2 regions of the Pseudomonas simiae genome follow, and region 1 is predicted to be linked to the other one. Evidence: riboswitches for the same ligand, from Rfam matches in the RefSeq annotation. Region 1 holds a riboswitch; the other holds the start of a gene.
What was found. Region 1 has a riboswitch for cobalamin ahead of cobW (cobalamin biosynthesis protein CobW). Riboswitches for the same ligand answer to the same signal wherever they lie in the genome.

Region 1 (4,208 bases):
AAGGTGCTCGGCGAGTGCCAGCGCGGCGCTTTCGGCGATGCCATAACAGCCGGTGTGGGCAAAAGCGATGTCGGATTTGTGGCTCAGGCGGTGTTCAAACGCCGCCAGTTGCTCGGCGCTGAAACACTGCAGTGGCAGGTTCAGCCTCTGGGCCAGAGCCAGTAACCCCGGTTCATTCTGTTTGCGATCGATACTGGCCAGCGCGCTAATGCGGTGACGCTCGATACCGCCCTCGGCGAGGGCCGAATCGAACAGCGCCAGCAAGGTGTGAAGATCGCAACCCTGCTGGAAACCCAGGCCGATCACCAGGGTCATGCCGAGTATTGGTCGTCACGGTTGCGGCGGAACAGCCACGCGCTGATCAGGCCCAGTGCGAGCCAGAAAGCGACGTTGGTCAACTGTGAAGCGATCTTGAATTGTGCTTCCAGGGCTTGCGGTGCCAGCATCGAATGCACTTCGGGCTGTGGCGCGCCGATCACGTGGGGGACGGCGAGGATCGCCACGCCCAGCACTTTCAACAGCCAGTTACGACCAAATACGATCAAAGCGATGCCGGCAGCCGTAGAAGCCGCAGTGCCGATCCACCAGGTCTGGCGCAGCGCCAGGTCCGCGGCGGCGGTGCCCGGCAGCTCAGGCGGCAGGCCCATCGTCGGTGCCAGCACGAAGGTTGCGTAACCGGCCAAGCCCCACAGCAGGCCTTGGGCGGTGCGGGTTGGCGCGCGCAGTGTGTAGAGACCGGCCAGCATCAGCGCAAAACCGACCGCGACCACCAGATTACCGCCTGTGGTGGAGAGCACGCGCTGCCAGCCGTCTTCCGGCTCCCAGGCTTCGGCATCGTGGGTGTGGGCGGCAGCGCCTTCGGTGTGTTCGTGGGCCACTTCGGTGGCGGCCGGGGCCTTTTCAAAGGTTTCCGCCTGCAGAATCAGCGGGGCGACCCAGAAGCTTTGCAGCAAGGTCAGCAACAGGGCGGCCAGCAGGCCGGTGAAACCTGCAGTTTGCGCGATACGCTTGATCATGTCGGCAGGTCTCAGTGGCACGGGAACGCAGCGCTGTGGCGGGTATCGTGGGCAGCGTTGTGCACGGCCTCGATGTGCGAGAAACCGGCAAAGTACACCAGGCACGCACCAAGGATCGACGCGCCGATGGCGGCGGTCAGGCGTTGGCTCAGGGTGGCGGTGCTGCTGGCGGAGTGCGAGGTGCTGCTGACGATCGACATGGCGCGTCCCTTTCAGGTGTCTGGGTGAAACGAGCGCATGGAAACCCCGCGAGCCAGGCACGCAGGGTTTGAACAGCGCCCGCCCACCGCGGGTTTGTTATCTGAATTTTTCGGGCCGGTCTCCGGGCTTGCGAGGGGCAATGTGCCTAATAAGCATCGCCTTCCCATGCCGTCGAGGCACAGTGGATCTGACGCTTCACTCGCTTACCGTTGCGGGGGCAGCACCGGACTGGTCATATCGCTATGACGCACCGGTTTCCCGTTTCACCCTGTGAAGGGCACCCGAAACAAGATGTGTAGGAGAGCATGGGGGTGGGAGGGGAGTCAATTGGGGTGTGTACATATCCCTTGTTGCGATGATGGCTGAAATGGGTTCCGCTCCTACAGCGAACCGCCTTTGCTCTACACCACTCAAGCCGGCTGTCAGGCCGCTGTGCTTTTGCTTTTGATCTTGATCTTGATCCTAAGCGCCCCGTCAAACACGCTGGCCGGAATTCGACAGGGATTTGGGGGGTAAACCGGCAGGGATGCCGGTTTAGCCGCCCCGCGCCATGGATGGCGCGTGGCGGTGGCCCCCCAAATCCCTGTCGGATTACGGGCACACCGAGCGTGAGCGAGGTGCCGAGTGTTGGGGCAAGAGCCCTTTGGTTACTTTGGGGCTCTTTTCCAAAGTGACCCGCCGTAAGGGCGGAACCCATAGCAGCCATCACCGCAGAAACGGATATGTACACTAACCCAACCAATCCAACCCCATCATTGACCATCCCCCAAGCACTGCGTAGCCTTACACCCTTCGAGGTTCTTCGGCCCAGGCCGAAGCTAAGAAGGGAACGCGGTCCAAGCCGCGGCTGCCCCCGCAACTGTAAAGGGTTCAGCTGACTGCCACGCCACTGCCGACAAGGCGGGAAGGCGCAGCCAGCGCCGGTCGCAAGACCCGCAAGCCCCAAGCCAGGAGACCTGCCTCGCAACCGATTTTCTACTTCAACCGGGCGGGGTGATCCGGTGACGAAATCCGCTGCTGCGCGCCGTCGCAGGGCCTATCGTCCCGTATGCCCGCCCCCAAGGGCATCCGATGAAAACACTGGCCAAACTCCCCGTCACCATCGTCACCGGCTTCCTCGGCTCGGGCAAGACTACCTTGCTGCGCCACATGCTCGATAACGCCCAGGGCCGTCGCATCGCCGTGATCGTCAACGAATTCGGCGAACTGGGTATCGACGGTGAAATCCTCAAGCAGTGCTCCATCGGCTGCACCGAAGAAGAAGCCAACGGCCGCGTCTACGAGTTGGCCAATGGCTGCCTGTGCTGCACCGTGCAGGAAGAGTTCTTTCCAGTGATGCGCGAGTTGGTGGCCCGTCGCGGCGACCTCGACCATATCCTCATCGAAACCTCCGGCCTGGCCCTGCCAAAACCGTTGGTACAAGCCTTTCAGTGGCCGGAAATCCGCAGCGCCTGCACCGTCGACGCTGTGATCACCGTGGTCGACAGTCCGGCCGTGGCCGCCGGCACCTTCGCCGCTTTCCCGGACCAGGTGGATGCCCAGCGCAAGCTCGACCCGAACCTGGACCACGAGTCGCCGCTGCATGAGCTGTTCGCCGACCAACTGGCCAGCGCCGACCTGGTGATCCTCAACAAGAGCGACCTGATCAGCCCTGAAGACCTGGCCCGTGTGCGCCTGGAAGTCGCGGAAGAACTGCCGCCCGCGGTGAAGATCATTGAAGCCAGCAGCGGTCGTTTGCCGTTGGACGTGCTGATCGGCCTGGGTGCCGGCTCCGAAGAGCATATCGACGGTCGCCACAGTCATCACGACCATCACCATGACGGTGAAGACGATCATGACCATGATCACGACGCCTTCGACTCCATCTCCATCGACCTGCCGCAGGCCGATGAAGCGCTGCTGCTCGACGCCCTGACCCAGTTGGTGGTGCAACACGGCATCCTGCGCGTCAAAGGCTTCGCTGCGATTCCGAACAAGCCGATGCGCCTGCTGATCCAAGGGGTGGGTACGCGTTTCGACAAGCACTTCGACCGTGCCTGGGGCCCGGACGAAGCACGCATCACACGCTTGGTGCTGATCGGTCAGGACCTCGACGCGGCGGGCCTTGAAGCGCAACTGCGCGCAGCCCTCAGCGTTTAACCCATGCACCTGCTCAGGACCCAGCCCGGTGGTTTCGTCTCGGACGACAATATTGCCGACCTCGGACAAACCCCCGCTGATCTGGTGATCCTGTGCAGCGGCGATTCCAGCCTGGCGCTGCTGGCCGAAGCGGCCCAGCAGTTGCCGGACGATTACCCCAGCTTTCGCTTGGCCAACCCGATGCAGGTGCAGAACCATGCCTCGGTCGACCTGTATGTCGATGAGGTGCTGCGCCACGCCAAGGTCATCCTGATTTCCCTGCATGGTGGCATCGGTTATTGGCGTTACGGCATTGAGCGTCTGGTGGAATTGGCCGAGCGTGGCGTTCAACTGATTCTGGTGCCGGGGGATGATCGCCCGGACCCTGAGCTCAGCGGACTAAGTACCGTCGGCGCCGAAGAGCGTGATCGCCTCTGGCACTTCCTGCGCCAGGGCGGCCTGGGCAATGCCCTGGATTTCTATCGCTGCCTGGCCAGCACTTACCTGGGCCGTGATTACGCCTGGGCCGAGCCGCAAACCTTGCCGCGCACGGCGATTTATCACCCGCACCGTGCCAGCGCCCGGCTGAATGATTGGCAGGCCGACTGGAATGCCGAGTGGCCGGTGGCGGCGGTGTTGTTCTATCGCTCGCATTTGCAGGCAGCCAATACCGGTTTTATCGATGTGTTCTGCCAGCGCTTGCAGGCGGCGGGTCTCAACCCGTTGCCGATGGCGGTGGCCAGTTTGAAAGAACCCGGCTGCCTGGCGGTGGTCGAGGACCTGCTGGACGAGGTCGGCGCGGCGGTGATTCTCAACACCACCGGCTTCGCCCAGTCCAGCCCGGAAGCGCCGCACTTGCGGCCGTTTCGCCGC
Region 2 (4,208 bases), 1.8 Mb from region 1:
GTCGCGACGTTCAGCGATGGCGCGGTAGACCGCCTGGCGGTCGGCCTCGGGGAAGGCGTTGTCGGTCATGGCCTCATCGCCGGCAAGCCGGCGCCTACAGGATCGGGCGCGAACAATGCGGCCACCGCCTGGGGATTCGAGGGGAAGTAAAAGTGTACGTAGGAAGCCGTCATCCGCCCCTGCCGATAAACCGCCTCGGCACCGCGTCCGCCATTGGGGCTAAGGCCACGGGCAATCGGCTGCCATTCGGTGGTGGTCAGGGAGTGGTGATAGGTATGGCCGCGCAGCGTGCCTTCGGGCAATTCGACATTTTGCAGCGCCAAGGCCGCGAGTTTCTTCTGCATCACCGCATCGCCTTGCAGCAGGCCCACCAGTTCGGCGCGAACACCCTCGACGTCGGTCAGCGAGTCCAGCAGGTAGAGCATGCCGCCGCATTCGGCGAGCAGCGGTTTGCCGGCGGCATGATGAGCGCGGATGGCGTCAAGCATCGAGGTGTTTTCCGCCAGCGCCTGGTGGTGCAATTCCGGATAACCACCGGGCAGATAGAGGCTGTCGACGTCAGGCAATTTGCGATCGTGGATCGGCGAGAAAAACTCCAGTTCAGCGCCCATTGCCCGCAGCAGGTCGAGGCTGGCGCCATAGGTAAACGCGAAGGCTTCGTCGCGGGCCACGGCGATGCGCACACCGTTGAGCAGTGGCTGGGTTTCGATCACTTCCGGTGCGGCAAAGGTCACTGGCGGCGGCAAAGCCACTTCGCAACTGCTGCCCAGCGCTTGGGCGGCTGCATCGAGACGCACATCGAGGTCGTTCAGTTCGCTCGCCTGTACCAGGCCTAAGTGACGGCTAGGCAGTTCGATACCGGTCTCGCGGGATAACGCGCCGTACCAGCGCAGGCCTTCGGTGAGGCTGCCTTCGAGCAATTGTGCGTGACGCAAGGTGCCAACGCGATTGGCCAGCACCCCGGCAAACGGCAGATCCGGCTGATAACGTGCCAGGCCCAGGGCCAACGCGCCGAAGGTCTGGGCCATCGCCGTACCGTCAATCACGCCCAAGACAGGCACGCCGAAGTGTCGCGCCAGGTCGGCGCTGGACGGTGTGCCATCGAACAGGCCCATCACGCCTTCGATCAGGATCAGGTCCGCCTCCCCCGCCGCTTCCCATAGCAAGCGACGACTTTCCTGCTCGCCCACCATCCACATGTCCAATTGATACACCGGCGCACCGCTGGCGCGTTCGTGGATCATCGGATCGAGGAAGTCCGGGCCGCATTTGAACACGCGTACCCTGCGCCCCAGGTTGCGGTGCAATCGGGCAAGCGCGGCGGTGACGGTGGTTTTGCCCTGGCCGGACGCCGGTGCGGCAATCAAGACGGCCGGGCAATGACGGGGCTGATTCAAAGTTCGACGCCCTTCTGTGCCTTGATACCGGCTTGGAACGCGTGTTTGAGCATGCCCATTTCGGTGACGGTGTCGCCCATTTCGATCAGTTCAGGCTTGGCACCGCGGCCGGTGACCACCACGTGTTGCATCGGCGGGCGGGCTTGCAGGTCGCTGAGCACCTGGTCCAGGTCGAGATAGCCGTGCTTGAGGGCGATGTTCAGTTCGTCGAGTACGACAAGACCGATAGACGGGTCCTGCAGCAACTCGCGGGAAACCGCCCAGGCGGCTTCGGCGGCGGCGATGTCACCCTGGCGGTCCTGGGTTTCCCAGGTGAAGCCTTCGCCCATGACATGAAAGCGCACTTGCTCGGGGAAACGGCGGAAGAACAATTCCTCACCGGTACTGTTGCGCCCCTTGATGAACTGCACCACACCGCACTGCATGCCGTGCCCCATGGCCCGGGCCAGCATGCCGAACGCGGAGCTGCTCTTGCCTTTGCCGTTGCCGGTCAGCACCAGCAACAGGCCGCACTCGTTCGGGGAGTTGGCGATGCGTTCATCGATCACGGCTTTTTTGCGCAGCATGCGCGCCAGGTGGCGTTCGTCGCGGTCGGGGGAATCGGTCATGGCAGCTCTCCGTTGGGGCTGGACAAAAACGGCGGGCAGGAAAAAGAAAAAACAGACAGCCAAGCATCGCCCACCGTGATGCTGTTGGATGTTGCAGGCCGGTCTCCGGGCTCATGAGTGGCGCACGTCTTATAGAAGCGCAGACCGACGCTGCGCCTTCCCATATCGCGAGCGATACAGTGGCAAAAGGCAGCGTCTTGACTCATTTACCGTTGCGGGGGCAGCGCCGGGATCGCGGCGTCACTGTGTACAAGTGCGCTCACTCACCGGCTTCCCTGTTTCACTCCGTCGACCCATGGGTCACAGAGCACCTGGAACAAGCGGCGAAGGGTAGTAGTTTGAGGGGCGAGCTGCAAGCTTCAAGCTGATCGCCGCAAGCAGGCATCGCACCGCTTGCAGCTTCACGCGTGAAACCTGCCGCTGCTTTCTAAGGATTACGCGCCAGATTGCCTGGCAACACGCGCTTGGCGCTCAGGTAGGCATTCTGCCAATACGCCTTGGACAAGGTGTCCAACTTCACCGTACCACCGGTTTGCGGTGCATGCACAAAACGGCCTTCACCGACGTAGATCCCGGCGTGGCTGACCTGTGAACCGCCGCCCGTGGCAAAGAACAACAGGTCGCCCGTCTGCAGATTCTGCTCGCTGACATCTTGCGCACGCATCACGATCAATTCGCGAGTGGTACGCGGCAGGGAGATGCCGGCAGCGTCGCGGAAGACAAAACCGATCAGGCCACTGCAATCAAACCCGGAGTCCGGTGTGTTGCCGCCCCACCGATAAGGCGTGCCGACCAGGCCCAGGGCACGGAAGAGGACGTCTTCGGCCGCAGGCGAGAAATTCTGGCTGGAATAGTTGAACACCGGCTTGGGCTTCACCGCTACGGGAGCGGGCGGCGGTGGACGACTTGCGCAGGCGCTGAGCAGCGCGGCGCAAAGAATGAGGATCAGGCGGGCCGAGGTCGACATGGGCAGAACAATCCTGGTCTGGATGCGGCTTTCGCTGCCGAACGCTGAAAACCAGAACGCGCAAGCAAAGCTCGCGCGAACAGATTACAACAATGTCCAGGGATTCTAGCGCTTACACGTCAAACTTCAAGTATCACTTTAAGTTTACTTGCTAGCGGTAACTGTCGTCGGGGCCATGGCGAGTGCGCGCTTGGCTTCGATGAAGGTTTTGCTCCAGTAGCTGTCGCCCAGGTTGTCGACTCGAACACCGCCACTGCGACGGCTGCTGGAGTGAATAAACTGGTTGTCGCCCAAGTAGATACCGGCATGACTCACACGACCACGCCCTGCCGTACTGAAGAAAAGCAGATCACCGGGCTTGAGGTTGTTGCGCGCGACCAACGGTGCATCCACGTTGATCATTTCGCGGGTGGAGCGCGGCAGGTTCATGCCCGCTTCTTCACGAAACAGATAGCCGATGAAACCGCTGCAGTCGAAGCCGGCTTCAGAAGTGCCGCCGAAACGGTAACGGGTACCGATCAGGGACATGCCGCGTTCGAGGATGCTGTCGGCCAGAACGGGAAGCTGGTAAGGCTTGCTACCGGAGAAGTTGGTCAGCTCTTTTTCAGTTGCCAGCTCTTCTTCATAAACAGAAGCAGACTGTGCAGCAACGAATTTTGCCTGATTTTGAACCTGTGGTTTTTGCTGTTCTGCCACCTGTTGAGGGTGGGAGGCGCAACCAAACAACAGGGTAACGAGTGCGAGGGGCACGAGGGGTGCGAAGCGATTTAGCATGGGCACGACCGTGGCTGATATGTAAAGAAGACGAGACTATGCCCTCTATCACATCGATTTGCAAATTCAATCGTGATCTATGTGACTTCTTGTTTGGACCATGACATCTAAGCCCTTAACACCCCGTACCTGCCTTTTGCGTAGCCACATCGGCTCAAGCGCAGGTTTTCTGGCGCCTGGAATTTGCCGAACGCGGCAAAAACAAAGGGCTGTCTACCAGCCGAGGGTTTCTTTCAAGAAGGGAATGGTCAGCTTGCGCTGGGCCTGCAAGGAGGCCTGGTCGAGCTGTTCGAGCAAATCGAACAATGCGCTCATGCTGCGTGTACCGCGAGTGAGAATAAAATGCCCCACTTCATCGGTGAGGTGCAGGCCACGACGGGAAGCACGCAGTTGCAAGGCACGCAATTTGTCTTCGTCGGAGAGCGGGCGCATCTGGAAGATCAGCGCCAAGGTCATCCGCGA

Region 2: linked by a shared signal. The riboswitch ahead of cobO (cob(I)yrinic acid a,c-diamide adenosyltransferase) and the one ahead of cobW (cobalamin biosynthesis protein CobW) in region 1 are both predicted to bind cobalamin.

Annotation. Positions count from the first base shown of each region.
Region 1 covers NZ_CP010896.1:2,609,700-2,613,907, forward strand. The annotation lists gene PF1751_RS11770 (cobalamin biosynthesis protein) at 1-315, opposite strand, end outside; gene PF1751_RS11775 (CbtA family protein) at 312-1,016, opposite strand; gene PF1751_RS11780 (CbtB domain-containing protein) at 1,028-1,216, opposite strand; cobalamin riboswitch at 1,313-1,517, opposite strand; cobalamin riboswitch at 1,996-2,195, shown strand; gene cobW (cobalamin biosynthesis protein CobW) at 2,289-3,356, shown strand; gene cobN (cobaltochelatase subunit CobN) at 3,360-4,208, shown strand, end outside.
Region 2 covers NZ_CP010896.1:4,428,736-4,432,943, forward strand. The annotation lists gene bluB (5,6-dimethylbenzimidazole synthase) at 1-69, opposite strand, end outside; gene PF1751_RS20060 (cobyrinic acid a,c-diamide synthase CobB) at 66-1,397, opposite strand; gene cobO (cob(I)yrinic acid a,c-diamide adenosyltransferase) at 1,394-2,005, opposite strand; cobalamin riboswitch at 2,085-2,335, opposite strand; gene PF1751_RS20070 (C40 family peptidase) at 2,433-2,972, opposite strand; gene PF1751_RS20075 (C40 family peptidase) at 3,117-3,746, opposite strand; gene hda (DnaA regulatory inactivator Hda) at 3,960-4,208, opposite strand, start outside.